DNA from 3 places in the Priestia sp. J2 genome. Region 2 is predicted to be linked to each of the others. Evidence: riboswitches for the same ligand, from Rfam matches in the RefSeq annotation. Region 2 holds a riboswitch; each other region holds the start of a gene.
What was found. Region 2 has a riboswitch for thiamine pyrophosphate ahead of thiM (hydroxyethylthiazole kinase). Riboswitches for the same ligand answer to the same signal wherever they lie in the genome.
Positions count from the first base shown of each region.

Region 1: it holds a riboswitch for thiamine pyrophosphate, as region 2 does, so the genes downstream of both, thiT (energy-coupled thiamine transporter ThiT) here and thiM (hydroxyethylthiazole kinase) in region 2, are expected to answer to the same signal.
Region 3: it holds a riboswitch for thiamine pyrophosphate, as region 2 does, so the genes downstream of both, LJY09_RS02800 (thiamine phosphate synthase) here and thiM (hydroxyethylthiazole kinase) in region 2, are expected to answer to the same signal.

Region 1 is NZ_CP086208.1:2,514,873-2,519,811, forward strand. It holds gene LJY09_RS12625 (ethanolamine ammonia-lyase reactivating factor EutA) at 1-1,071, opposite strand, end outside; gene thiT (energy-coupled thiamine transporter ThiT) at 1,228-1,836, opposite strand; TPP riboswitch at 1,869-1,969, opposite strand; lysine riboswitch at 2,144-2,328, shown strand; gene LJY09_RS12635 (amino acid permease) at 2,431-3,870, shown strand; gene LJY09_RS12640 (hypothetical protein) at 3,907-4,275, opposite strand; gene LJY09_RS12645 (GNAT family N-acetyltransferase) at 4,379-4,870, opposite strand.
Region 2 is NZ_CP086208.1:2,070,333-2,075,271, reverse strand. It holds gene LJY09_RS10435 (hypothetical protein) at 1-435, shown strand, start outside; RNA gene ssrS (6S RNA) at 545-722, shown strand; gene LJY09_RS10425 (pyridoxamine 5'-phosphate oxidase family protein) at 870-1,298, shown strand; gene thiE (thiamine phosphate synthase) at 1,326-1,970, opposite strand; gene thiM (hydroxyethylthiazole kinase) at 1,984-2,790, opposite strand; TPP riboswitch at 2,866-2,974, opposite strand; gene LJY09_RS10410 (MFS transporter) at 3,150-4,367, opposite strand; gene LJY09_RS10405 (TetR/AcrR family transcriptional regulator) at 4,464-4,939, opposite strand, start outside.
Region 3 is NZ_CP086208.1:525,319-530,257, reverse strand. It holds gene LJY09_RS02820 (thiazole biosynthesis adenylyltransferase ThiF) at 1-273, opposite strand, end outside; gene LJY09_RS02815 (thiazole synthase) at 270-1,037, opposite strand; gene thiS (sulfur carrier protein ThiS) at 1,043-1,246, opposite strand; gene thiO (glycine oxidase ThiO) at 1,243-2,370, opposite strand; gene LJY09_RS02800 (thiamine phosphate synthase) at 2,354-2,977, opposite strand; TPP riboswitch at 3,100-3,201, opposite strand; gene LJY09_RS02795 (hypothetical protein) at 3,360-3,575, opposite strand; gene crcB (fluoride efflux transporter CrcB) at 3,623-4,012, opposite strand; gene LJY09_RS02785 (fluoride efflux transporter FluC) at 4,013-4,411, opposite strand; gene LJY09_RS02780 (amino acid ABC transporter substrate-binding protein) at 4,753-4,939, shown strand, end outside.

The sequences.
Region 1 (4,939 bases), 440 kb from region 2:
AGCTCTTTCTTGAAACAGCTGCGGATTCCACTCCTCCTCTTGCTGTACGGGTATCTCTATAATCGGAATATTTTTTAGCGGCAGCCGCTTTGATTTAATGTATACGGTTGATCCGCTAACTTCTGTATTTTGCATACCAGCTCCAATGACAGTGGCTCGCGTTGTTTCAGCGGCTTGAGATACCTGTATGGCTTGAAACTGATAAGCTAGCAGCGGACCAATGTCTCCGTGTATGGCCACTTCCTTCACTGTTTTTGGTTTCTCCTTCTCTATCATGGCTCCTACTCCTCCCGAGACCATGATTGTCTCTGGCCGAGTAGAAGATCTTGTATGAGGGGAAACGAGCAGCAAAGAGGTTTGCTTCAGTGCGCTCACATAATCCACGGTTTCTTTAGCTAGCAATTTGCAAATAGACGAGAGTTTTTCAAATGTTGCTTTTTCGCCTTCTTGAAGCATCAGAGAATTATTTTTTAAAAATTCAGTTAAATAAGACGAAACGTAGGTAACAATACCATCTTCGTTTAGTCGAATTAATCTTCCGCCTACATGCAGGGTAAACGTTTCAATCACTTTTCCATTTTGACATAAGGCGATGTTAGCAGTGCCTCCACCTACATCAATATTGGCAATCACTTTATTGGTTTCAGCAGAATGTTCGATTGCTCCCGATCCTTTTGCCGCTAACATTCCTTCTAAGTCAGCACCAGCTGTTGCAACAACAAAATTCCCAGCGTGTTCAGCTAGATAGTGAACGATACTCTCTGCATTTTGCTTCCGAGCCGTTTCTCCTGTGATGATCACAGCACCCGCCTCCACTTGATCTAAGGAGATCCCTGCTTTTTTGTACTCTTTTTCTAGTAATAGCGTTAACCTTCGAACATCGATTTCAACCTCGTTTACCATAGGTGTTGTATAGATGGAACTTGCATACGTTACGCGACGATCAATAATTTGACAGCCTGGCAGCGTAAACTGATTTTGTTGATTTGCTATTAACAGTTTGCTTACAATCAGTTTTGTTGTGCTTGTTCCAATATCTAAACCTATGCTCGTGATCCATTTCTGTAGCATACGATCAATCCTTTATCTCGTTTGAATATGTTGACTATCATAAAACAGTTTTTTGAATATTTCACTAACTATGTTATCAAACCTGACACACTTTTGTGTAAACAAAGGTGACAAATAAGAAAAAAGACTAAATCTTGGCAGATTTAGTCTTTTTTCTTATGATGAGTGTGATTTAGTTACAATCATTCTTGATGCCGATGGGATTAACAGTGAAAGGATAATTAGACATGATAGCAACGACCCAATCATCGAAATCCCATTCATGGAGAAAGAATACCATAGAACAGGCATTCCTTTTGGTGCAGCAAATCCCCAAAATATTAAACCTGCAATAAAATGGCAAAAATAACGAGCAAAACTTCCTATAATTAAAGATAAGATAATAAAAAAGAAAGCTTTTGATCTTTGATTATTAGCTAAATATCCTTTAATAGAACTAGAGAAAATCCCGCCAAATCCAATAAAGGTAACAGCGATAATATACTCTATAAAAGCTTGCAACGGGGTTAAAATATACGCATTTCCTAAAGCTAGTTGTAATATTCCCCATAGAAATCCAGATAAAGCTCCTCCTTTAACTCCCCATCGAAAACACATAATAAAGATAGGAACCATAGAGAACGAAATGCTTACACCTATTGCAATTTTTATAGAAGGTAAAAGATCAATCAAAAAAGCCAATGCTGCAAAAATAGCTATTTCAATTTTAGCCTGTAAAGGTAATGCTTTATTCACGTTTCTCACTCCTGTTTTTGAATCATTCATATCAAACGGTTTACACAGGAGTAAGCAAATATATGCTACTATTCCCACATTCCTACGCTAGCGTTAACTAACAGGTTCGAAGGGTCTGAACATTTCGTTCACTCTCAGCACGGCGGCTCCCCCTGTGGTACGTTTGGATATTTATGTAGTATAAAGACAATGTTTATTATACCATACGTAACAAAATAGATTCGAGAGATTTCAAAGATGTTTCTATTTTCTGAATCTATTTTTTATAATGACAATCGTTTTAGTATTTGTTATACTTCTTTTATGTCAATTGAATATAAAAAACCCTCATCCTAATCGATGAGGTAGAGGTCGCAGTTTTTAATAGTAAAGTAACGGAAATGCAGAGAACATTGAGGATGTTGCTTGAAAGGAAAAATTGCCGAAGTTTAAATCACTTCTCGGTTGATTTAAGCTGGGGCTGTCTCCGAACAGGAACAGAACTGTCACATCATGCGAGTGATGTGAAGAGCTATCTTCACGGAAGGTTGACGCGGTTTTCAGATTTAAAAGCGCGCACATATACTGCGGGCTTTTTTTATGTTATCCCGTCTCTTTCCGTACATTCGAAAGGAGTATTTATCTATGCAAGAGCAGCAAGAATTAAAACGTGGGTTGAAATCTCGCCACTTAACGATGATTTCATTAGGAGGAGCCATCGGAACCGGCTTATTCCTAGCAAGTGGTGGAGCAATTCACACAGCAGGACCTGGGGGAGCGCTTTTAGCTTACGCTATTATTGGCGTAATGGTTTACTTTTTGATGACCAGTCTAGCAGAGCTCGCAGCTTATATGCCTGAAGCTGGTTCATTTAGTACGTATGCGTCTCGTTTTGTAGATCCATCCTTTGGTTTCGCTCTCGGCTGGAACTACTGGTATAACTGGGCTATTACGATTGCAGCTGAATTATCTGCTGGAGCCCTTATTATGAAATTTTGGTTCCCGAACTCTTCTTCTATTTTATGGAGTGCCCTGTTTTTATTAATTATGTTTGGGCTTAACTACCTTTCTGTAAAAGGATTTGGTGAATCTGAATTTTGGTTTTCGTTAATTAAAGTAGTAACGGTTATTATCTTTTTAGTTATTGGTATTATGATGATTTTTGGTATCTTTAACAATGAAGCACCAGGTTTTAAAAACTTCACGCTTGGTGATGGACCGATTCACGGTGGATTCTTCACTGTACTAGGTATCTTTATGGCAGCTGGTTTTTCATTCCAAGGAACAGAGTTGCTTGGAGTCGCAGCTGGAGAAAGTGAAGATCCGGAAAAAACGGTTCCTCGCGCAGTTAAACAAGTCTTCTGGCGCATCTTGTTATTTTATATTTTAGCTATTTTTGTTATTGGAATGCTTATTCCATACACAGCGAATTCATTAGCAAGTGATGACGTGCGAGTAAGTCCGTTTACTTTAATATTCGAACGAGCAGGTCTGGCGTTTGCAGCATCAGCGATTAATGCCGTTATTTTAACAGCTGTTTTATCTGCTGGTAACTCAGGAATGTATGCTTCTACGCGTATGCTGTGGAACTTAGCGAAAGATGGAAAAGCACCAAGGTTCTTAGCAAAAGTGAATAAACGAGGCGTTCCAGTTAATGCCTTAATCGCAACGGCACTTGTCGGTACACTTGCATTTGGTGCTTCATTTTTTGGAGACGGTGCGGTATATACGTGGTTACTTAACGCTTCTGGTATGTCTGGTTTTATTGCTTGGTTAGGAATTGCGATCAGCCACTATCGTTTTAGAAGAGCATTTGTTGCTCAAGGTCATGATTTGAGTGAACTTCCATATCATGCAAAACTTTTCCCATTTGGCCCTATCTTTGCCTTTATTTTATGTGCCGTTGTTATTTTAGGCCAAAACTATTCGGCGTTTATGGGTGACTCGATTGACTGGTACGGTGTACTTGTTTCTTATATCGGACTTCCTTTATTCTTAATTGTTTGGTTAGGATACAAATGGACGAAAAAGTCGAAGCTTATCCCGTTAAAAGAATGTCAAGTAACAGTGAAAAAATACGAATAAAAAAAGCTCTCTATTCTTTTGAATAGAGAGCTTTTTTTATATGAGCTGATCGGCAAAATGAAGAGATATATAAGCGGATTGGTTTTTCATAACAAGCATATAACCTTTGAGGGGACGGTTATAGTAATCAGCAGCTTCGATATAATAAATACGCTGAATTAACCTGCTTAAATGAGTTGCAAAAGATGGAAGTTGGTGATTAGGAATGGTTTGGATGTAGTCTATGATTTCTTGTTTAGTTTGAAGGCCTGAACGGGTACATTCTAACAGATGAAAAAGCGGATCTGCTGCTATAGTAGATAGTTCAGAATTGTGTTTGATTCTATTCAGCTGGATATGCAGTTCATTTTGGGACCATTTTTTCGGCACAGCTCTTAGATGTTGATATTGAAAATGTGTACTCATGATAGCTAACACCTTTCGTATTAAAATAATAAAACAACTTATTATTTTAATAACCTTTACACATGAAACTAAAACGTTACAATGTGTAAAGGTGTCATACATCTTATAAAATAAGCTGATAAAAAAGTACATCTTGCCACTGATCAAATTTCCAGCCCACTTCTTTAAACTCTCCGCAAAATGTAAAATTAAATTGCTCATGCATTTTGATACTGATATCATTCCCTTTTGTAATTCCTGAAATGACAACGTGATGGTCGAGCTCTTTAGCTAATTCCAAAATGCGCTTCATAAGCTGTTTCCCAATACCATGCCCTTGTTGATTTTTATCAATATAAATCGATAGCTCTACTGTTTGAATGTACGCTTCTTTATCTCGATACGAGGAAAGCGAAGCATAGCCCGCTACTACTCCATCTTTTTCCGCGACAATAAGTGGAAAAAGTTCATTGCTAATATGATTATTAAACCAGCCCCTTCTTTGTTCTACTGTTACAGGCGTTAAGTCAAAAGTAGCAGCACTTGTTTGAACGGATTGATTATAAATTTCAACAAGCATAGGTAAATCTTCTTCTTTAGCATAACGAATGATCATATGTACAAACTCCTTATAGTATAGAATTATCTTTATTTTACTTCTTTTAAGAAACATAATCTACATAAA
Region 2 (4,939 bases):
AAAAAAGATACGTACAAACTGCCTGGATGGCCATTTTCTCTCCTATCATTTGCGCTTGGAGCTTTTTCTCTTTTGTTCTATTATCATTGGAAAGGACAAAAAGTTCGAACACGTTCGCGTATTCCTTCACGTTTCATTGCCATCATTTCTTCTCGTCTATGGATTGGACTATGCTTAGCACTCACGATTGCTGGTTACGTATACGGACTATCCATAGGTTCAATAAGAGCTTATGAAGATGCTTTTATGCAGTCACAGCTTGTTAGGGTGATGACCGCTGATTTTTTTGTTTTAACGTGGCTTTCTTATTCCGTTATGACAAAAGAAAAGATAGCATCCCGGCCTTACCTTCTCTCATGTTTCATTCCAGTTGCGGGCCCTTTTTTTATTTTGTTACGGCATAACCGCCAAGATGTTAGAGAAGAAAAACTTTAAATAAAAGTCTTGCGTTCCATTCATTATTCCGTTATAATCATTTCTTGTACGATGAAAGTTGATTAATTAGAAAACATTTATATATCGGCATTTTATTTACATTTGTTATACATACCTGCGCTGTGCGTATACTCATGTTGTCTTAAACCTTTGAGTGTTAAAAGGGAGCTCAAAATTTAGCTGCAGATAGCACGCCCTTCTTGGGACGCTAAACCCGGCTATGAGGGCACCCACCTAGTAGATCTGGGTATTTAAGACACTTAGGGTTACGGCAGTGCGGGCTTATTTTTTAGTTAGCTGTAGCTAGCTTTTTTTATTTTTTTATTTATTAGTTTACATAATTATTTTATTGTTAACTTATATTTTTTTTAGACATGTATGTTTTATTTATCTTCGATTGAGGAACATAAAAAGTAATAAAGGAGATGGATAAAATGAATGAACAAAAAATTGCTAAAAAAGTAAATGAAGTATTAGAAGGAAATCGTGTAGGAACATTAGCCACAGTTGTAAACAACAAACCCCACTCTCGCTATATGACATTTTTCAGCGATGAAGATGGTATCGCTCTTTACACACCAACAAATATCAATACACATAAGGCAGAAGAAATCGAAGCCAATCCGAACGTGCACGTACTATTGGGCTACAGCGGCGAAGGATATGGCGATCAATACTTAGAATTATCCGGGACAGCTGTTCTTCGTACCGGTGATCAATTAAAAGGACGTATATGGAACGATCACATGAAAGAATGGTTTGACGGTCCAAATGACCCTGAGTATGTTGTTCTGGAAATTACACCAAACGAAATTCGCTTTATGAATGAAGGCGAAGAAACTCCTCAAACCGTTCAGCTATAATAAAAAAGCGCACACTGTGCGCTTTTTTTATTTTCCTACCGCTTCTTTCAATTGAGCTGCTTTTTCTTTTGGAGACGCTGCTAAGCTAATCGCGGTAATAATAGAAACACCATCTGCACCTGCTTCTACTACTTGTTTGGCATTTTCAGGCGTGATGCCACCGATTCCTACAATTGGAAAGTCAATATTCTGGTTTCGCACTTCTTCAATTAATTTTGTACCTTGCACTGCTTTTGCGTCTTTTTTTGTAGAAGTAGGAAAAACAGGTCCCATTCCTACATAATCCGCCCCGTCTTTTATGGCTTGCTGCAGCTCTTGTACATTATGAACAGAGACGCCCACAATTCCTTTTCCTATTTTTTCTCGAACAATATGAGCTTTTTCATCTTCTTGTCCAATATGAACGCCATCTGCTTGTAAACGGATCGCTAAGTCAAGATCATCATTCACAACAAAAGGAACGTTGTGCTGCTGACAAATTTGCTGAAGTTCTTTCGCCAGCTGATATTTCGCTTCTCCTTTTAGTGCACCTTCGCCTTTTTCACGAAATTGAAACACGGTAACGCCGCCTTCAATTGCTTCTTTTAATACTTCTTTCGGATTTTTTGTACAGTTATTGCTGCCCATTATAAAATAAACTTTCAGCAGCTTTTTAATTTCTTCGTTTGTCATTTTCCCGCTCCTTTTAACGTTGATGTACTCTTGCATATGATTCAATATCCTGTCCAGATAAAAGATGAAGCTGATTTAACAGCTCAATTTGAAAGCTCCCCGGCCCTTCTTCACCTTTTTTCGCTGCGGCGATTTCACCTGCCACTCCGTAAAAACTTAAAGCAGCAACGCTTGCCTCGACATATTCTTTTTCTACAGCCGCGAAAGCTCCTATAATTGATGTCAGCAGACATCCAGTACCCGTCACCTTCGTAAATAACGGGTGACCGTTGTCTACTGTATACGTTGTGTTTCCATCGGTGATCACATCTTGTTTCCCCGTAATAACAATCACTGTATCTAATTTGTTCGCTGCTTTCTCAGCAAGTTCAATGACGTCTCCTTGCCCTTCTAATGAATCAACGCCTTTAATGAGCCATGACTCGCCTACTACATTCGCAACTTCAGCAGCGTTACCGCGAATAACGGCAATATTTAATTCTTCTACAAGCTGACATGCCACTTCTGTACGAAACGGTGTTGCTCCGGCTCCTACAGGATCGAAAATAACCGGCACGCCGTTTTCATTTGCTGATTTTCCTGCTATTCTCATCGCTTCTACTTCTTGAGCCGTCAGTGTACCCATATTTAAGACAAGCGCTCCGGCGATTCGAGCCATATCAGCCACTTCTTCCTTCGCATAAGCCATAACAGGTGACGCTCCTAGGGCAAGCAGTCCATTTGCTGTAAAATTGGTTACCACAACATTCGTAATATTATGAACAAGCGGACTTGTATCTCTTACTTTTTCTAATTGAGCTGAAATTTTACTAATATCCATGTTCTCTCACTCTTTTCATTTAGTTTTAACACTGCAAAAAAAAGACAAAAAAGCACCTTGCATGCGCAAAGTGCTTTGGTATGTACTCACATTCCCTGCGCTGGCATTATCCAACAGGTTCAAATGGTCAACAGGCGCCCCTGTACTCTCAGCCTGCCCCGCGCAAGCTCCCATACTATTCTTGTTACGTTTAAAGTTTACTATTAACCTTTTTTATTTGCAACCATTTCACTGTTTTGCCCATAAAATAAAGCTTCGCTATAGGCTGAGTGGTGTTGTAAATCTTACAGCTTTACTAAAAGCATCATTAAAAGACCTCCAGTAAACTACTGGAGGTCTTCTATCCCCTAAAAATTCTATCATTTTTCTTGAATCGCTTGATTTCTCACAGCTGTTTTTCGGTCCTTTCCTGCTCTTAAAGATAAAAGAAAACAAAGCAGCAGTACAAGTGCAGCTGATACGTACGGGTAATTAATGTTTATATCAAAAAGAAAGCCTGCTACAACAGGTCCAATAATATTACCAAGACTTGTATAAGCAGAATTTAGTCCGGCTACATACCCTTGGTCGTCTTGTGCCATCATCGACATTTGCGTGCTGATTGCCGGACGTAAAATATCTGTTGCTAAAAAGACGATAAATGTCACAACAATAATAAGCCAGTACGTGTGCACAAATAGTGTAAGTAAAATAAAAAGTCCCGTCATCATCAAGCAAAACGAAATCACTCTTTTTTCACCGAATTTATTTAAAATCCAGCCAAAAATCGTAACCTGCACAACAGCCCCTGCAATAGAGCCAAACGTAATAACAAACGCAATATCTTTTGGCGTAAAGCTAAATTTATGATCAACAAATAGTGAAAAGATCGTTTCATAATTGGATAATCCAAACGATGTCACAAAAACGATAATTAAACTTAAAAAATAAGGTTCTTTGTAGGAATTCATAAGCTGCAGTAGCAGCCGATCTTCTTTTGGATTCTCATTGTTTGAAACAGCATGACCTTGTACAGGACGAGACTCCGGCAAAACAAAAAGCGTAATCACTGCAGCCAAGCCTCCTGCTACTGCGGCCATGTAAAATGGCACGCGCATGCCGTATTCAGCTAAAAAGCCTCCAATACCGGGCCCGATAATAAATCCTGTTGTAATCGCTGCCGTCACATAGCCCATTCCTTTAGCGCGTTCTTTAGCAGACGTCACGTCCGCTGTATAGGCCATAACAGCAGGCATAATAAGCGCGGCCCCGACCCCACCTAGCATTCTGGATACAAATAATAAAAGAGGTGTACTCACTGAACCAAAGAACCATTCAGACAGGGCAAAAACAATCATTCCCGCTACAATAATTTTCTTTCTCCCTAACGAATCTGATAATCGCCCCGCTAAAGGCGAAAACAGGAATTGAGTTAGTGAAAACACCGCTACTAAAAGCCCCATCACGCTGCCGTTGATATGAAGCTCCGTCATATAGGTTGGCATAATTGGAATAACGAGACCGATTCCCGTAAAGATAATAAAAATATTTAGCATGAGCAGCAAAATCGCCGCTCGATTTCTTAACAATAATGACATATAAACCTCCTGATTACAAAAATACTGAACGTTCGGTCTATAAAAATACAAAATAATGAGGGATTACTCATTGCCGCAATAAGCATCCCCGCTTATTTAAGAAGACCTTGCTATAATTCCGTTTAAAAATACATCGATTGCTGAATGGTAAAGCTGCAGGGCATTTTCCGTACTCGTTTTTCGAGACATGCGGCTCATTCCAACAAACAACCCTTCTAAAATTACTGCAAGCTGCTCTGCATTTTTATGAGAAAACTCGCCTTCATCGATGCCCTGTTGCAAAAGTTCCCGGTTAAACTCCACGTGTCGTTTCACCATCTCATCAATTCGCTCTTCGATGTCGCTGCCCTTCTCCTCGTTGTTAAAAAACTCATCCGCAGCTTTCGTAAGAGGATGATTCAAATCATCTAAAATGATTTGCTCCGCTATTCCAAAAAGCTTATCTCTTGTTGTTTTGTAAAGAGACTCTCTTTCTTTCCAGTTTCGTTCCCACTCAAGATCCCATTCGTCTATTAAATAAAGAAAAAGCCCTTCTTTACTTTTAAAGTGATAATAAATATTCCCTTTACTGC
Region 3 (4,939 bases), 1.5 Mb from region 2:
ATCGTGAAGCCGTTTTTTAGCGGCAATTGCTTTTGGGATTCTTTTATCAGCATCTTTTTCACTATACAATTGCTGCCGCTGAAGGTTGCTCCACTCTACATAGTCCCGGTCAATGAGCGTTATTTTCTTTACCCCCGCTCGCGCAAGGGCCTCGGCGTTCCCTGTTCCAAGAGCACCTGCTCCTACAATCAGAACATGCTTTTCTTGAATTTGCTGCTGTCCGCCTTTTCCAATAGGTTGAAACAGTTCTTGGCGGGAATAACGATTAATCAACCGATACTCATCCCTTCTGTTGGACTGCTTGCCGTTGCATATTGTTTCTTTTCAATACGTCCTGCTTCAAATGCTGCTCTTCCTGCTTCAATCGCTAGCTTCATAGCACGAGCCATTTTCACAGGATCTTTTGCTCCTGAAACAGCTGTATTTAATAACACACCATCTGCTCCTAGCTCCATAGCTTGAGCCGCATCTGAAGCCGTTCCAATACCTGCATCTACAATTACTGGAACAGTTGATTGTTCAATGATAAAACGCATGTTCAACGGATTAATAATACCTTGACCTGAACCGATAGGCGAAGCTCCTGGCATAATGGCATGTACGCCTAACTCCTCTAAACGACGCGCAAGTAAAACATCATCTGATGTGTAAGGTAAAACGGTAAAGCCCTCCTTTAACAGCTCTTCACTAGCTTTTAATGTTTCAACGGGATCAGGAAGCAGCGTTTTATCACATCCAATTACTTCTACTTTCACCATGTCACAAAGTCCAGAAGCTTTAGCTAATTTAGCAATACGTACCGCTTCTTCTGCAGTTTTTGCTCCAGCCGTGTTAGGTAACAGAGTGAAACGCTTCACATCAAGTGCTTCTAGTAAATTAGGCTGATTTTGATCAAAAATATCCATTCGTCTAACAGCAAATGTTAAAATTTCTGTTTCCGACTCTTCTACCGCTTGACGCTGAGTCGTAAAGTCCGGAAATTTCCCTGTTCCTAATAATAAACGTGAATTAAATGTATATTGTCCAATTTTTAACATACTCTTCATCCTCCTCCTACAAATGAAACGACTTCTAATGTATCTCCATCTTTTAAACTTGCAGCACTATGTTCTTCTTTTTGTAAAATGTTCTTGTTTAGCTCAACAATTACCACTCGTTCATGCAGGTTCTGAGCCTGCAACAAGTGCTCGACCGTTTCAATTTCATCTCCAACAGTAACGGTCTTACCATTAATGATTAGATTCAATGAACTCCCTCCATTACTCTCGTTAGCTGAAATGATGTAAAAAATGAATGATTCGGCTCTTTCCCTACCAAAGCATCAGCCATAATTTTTCCAGTTGCAGCACTTAATAAAATACCGTTTCGGTAGTGGCCAAACGCCATGTGTAGATTCGCTATTTCAGGATGCTCTCCTAAATAAGGCCAGCCATCATTTGTTTGTGGACGAAGACCTGACCATGCTTTTTCAAATGTGGCTTCTTTAATAGCCGGCAGAAGCACAGCAGCTTTATCCAGCAGAAATTGAATACCTTGTGCAGAAACGGTCTTAGTAAAATCATGCTGCAGCTTAGTTGCCCCGATTACGATTCTTCCACCAGCCTTTGGCACTAAATAAAAACCTTCATCTAAAAAAATCGTTTTAGAAAGCAGCGGCTTATGACTTTGAAGAGCAATACACTCTCCTTTTACAGGAAATACCTGACCTAAATGTTCAGAAGAAATAAAACGTTTAGCCCATGAGCCTGCTGCGATCACTACTTTTCCTCCATAAAAAGAGCCTTTAGACGTCTGTACACCTTTTACTGTTTCATTTTCCGTAATAAGAGAATGAACGTCACAGTATTCAAATACATCTGCTCCGTGATACAAGGCTCCATGAGCAAGAGCATGTGTTAACTTAGCCGGAGCTAGCTGGCCGTCTCCAGGTATTGTAATGGCTCCGTATATGTCTGGAGAGAGCCCCGGTTCTAACAACCGCGCTTCTTTTACGTCGATCCATCTTACATCTTTGTCCCATTGATGATGCTGATCGGCTTTTTTCTTTAATACGTGTGCATCTTCTTCTGTTACAGCGACTTTTAATAAGCCTTTTTGAATAAGCTCTACGTCGATTGCCGTTTTTTCTTTTAGTTCCTTCACCAGTTCAGGAAACATACTTCTGCTCTTAATAGCAAGGTCTAAAAGAGGACCTTCTTCATCAATTTCAGCTTGAGCACCTAAAATACCAGCAGCTGCACTTGAAGCTTCACAACCAATTTGATTGCGCTCAAGAATGGCTACTGACGCTCCTTGTTTTGACAAATGATAAGCGATAGAAGAGCTAATTATGCCTCCTCCGACTAACAGTACATCATAATGCTGCTTCATTTTCTCCACCTCCAGATGTCCATATATGAGAATATTGTTTGATTGCTTTAAGCGGATCTTGCGCAAGCATGACACCAGACATCACAGCTATACCGTGTGCTCCTGTTTGCAGCACCTCTTTGGCATTTACAGGTGTAATTCCACCAATCGCAATAACTGGTATCTTCACAGCGTCTACTACTTCTTTTAACGCTGCTATCCCTCGGCTTTTTAATTCTTTTTTTGAATGAGTTGAATAAATATGTCCGTATAGAATATAGTGAGCTCCATCTTTTTCAGCTTCTAGAGCTTCTTCCACAGAGTGAACTGATTTTCCGACAATAAGAGAAGGAAATGCGTCTCTAACGCACGAAACGTCTAAACTATGATAGGCAAGCTGCACCCCTTTTGCTTTTAAAGCATGCGCTACATCAACTCGGTCATTTACAATAATTTTAGAGCGACAAAATGGCAGGCTTTCTAGTAAACATTGAATCTGCTTTGCCGTTTTCTTTTTTTCTCTAATATGAATGGCACCCGCAAAAGGCACGATAGCCGTTAAAATGTCCCGAACCTCTTCAATTGGCTGCTTATCTGTTGTAATGACATGAAATTTAGGAATATCCATATGATCGAAACCTTTCCATTCAGAATAAAGAGAAATTTCAATCACTTTATCTTGTGTAGAGGGCTTTATTACATACAAAAAAACCACCCTACAACGTAGAGTGGTTAGCATGTATCGTTATGTAAACATGATCGCCACTTCCCTACGCTGGTACAAACCAGATCAGGTTCAAAGGGTCCGAAATGCATTCGTCTCAGCTTCAAAAAGCTCCCCTAGTGATTGCTATTTATTGATTTTGTTTTTGCACTTAAAATTATAACACAACTAGATGTAAATACAATATCTCTTTATGCTCTTACGGCTCTCTTCCTTTTATAGATGTATCTTTTAAGCTTCTTTACTAAGAGGCCCGGCGCACCGCACCATTCTGCTTTTTATATCGTTAGTAATCGGTATAGTCGTCAAATTCTTCTTTGTCTTTTTCCTTTTTCCGATCCCATATAAACAGCAGGAGTAACATAATAAAAGTTAGAATATAAAAACCGTAAAAAATAAATGCCGCCACAACATTTATAAATAAAAATAAAAAACCGATGATCTGACCTGCAACAGCAACAATCAACAAAATGTATTTCCAAACTTCTGCTTTTCTATCCATTCTCTACTTCTCCGTCTTTTTGTTTTTCCCTACTAGAAACGTTCTCTTTATTTAAATAAAAACGTTCCTGCCAGTAAACCGACTGTAAATAAACCAATTGTTCCAAATGCTGAAATCCCCACGTACACCAACATTTTCTGATAAGATTTTTCTCGAATTAACTGCACGGTTTCCACACTAAACGTTGAAAAAGTGGTAAAAGCCCCGAAAAAACCAATGCCGATCATTAGAAATATTGAATCATTATAAGCATGACTCGGAACCTTTCCATAATAACTACCGTAAAAAAGACCAAGTCCAAACGCACCAAGCAAGTTAACAAACAGCATTGATACTGGAAAAGGAGGATTTGAAGCTGTTTTTGTAACCTTTAATCCCAAAAGATAACGGCATATGCCTCCAGCTGCCCCCCCAAGTGCCAAGCTCACTATGCTCATTTACTTCACCTCATGTACTTTTACTAAATTTTTTCCTGCCGTTTCACCGCATAGATAGCCTGCTAAAGCAAAAAGGATTCCGCCTACTAAAGAGACAATGAAATAAATGGCTCCACCCCATAAATAATGCTGAGTGAGAGAAACGAAGTCTCCTGCAAACGTTGAATACGTGGTAAAACCGCCGCATAAGCCCACGCCTAGTCCAAGCTTGATCCATTCCTTTGGCTGTTTCCACGCAAAAAATCCCGTTAATAGTCCTAATATGAAGCTACCTAATAGGTTTTCAATTACTGTTCCTATTGGATACCCCGTATATAATAAGGAAAGATTTAGAAAATAACGTGCATACGTACCAGCGATAGCACCAAAGGCAATTGAGATTAAGTTTATGGCTTTCATCATATCGCTCCGTTTCATAAATTCTTCTTTAAGTGTACCATAAGGAATTTATTTCTACCTTAACATTTAACTATATGTTTATTGCACCAAAAGTCATGAAAAAATGAAAGAGAAAATCGTCGCATGAAACTTCCTTTTTACTCCTCGGATATCCCTTAAAAATCCATTTAATCCAAATTCTAAAATCTTTCTGTATCCTTATGACAAACCGTGTATAGAAGGTATATTTCCCTTATTTTAAGTCACATTAATCGTATAAGTTTTTTTTGTTGACTTTTGCTGTGTTCTTGTTTAGTATCACAGAGTATCATTTCCTATCAGAATACTAGGGGGTTTAGAAAATGAAGAAATTTGCTGCACTTTTGTCGCTACTATTAGCTTTCACAGTTGTGCTTGCCGCATGCGGTTCTAGCTCAAAAAATGAAGCAAACAATGGAGACAATAAATCTTCACAAGAGGATTTATATAATAAAGTGAAAAAAGATGGTGTATTAACAATTGGAACTGAAGGTACATACCCTCCGTTCA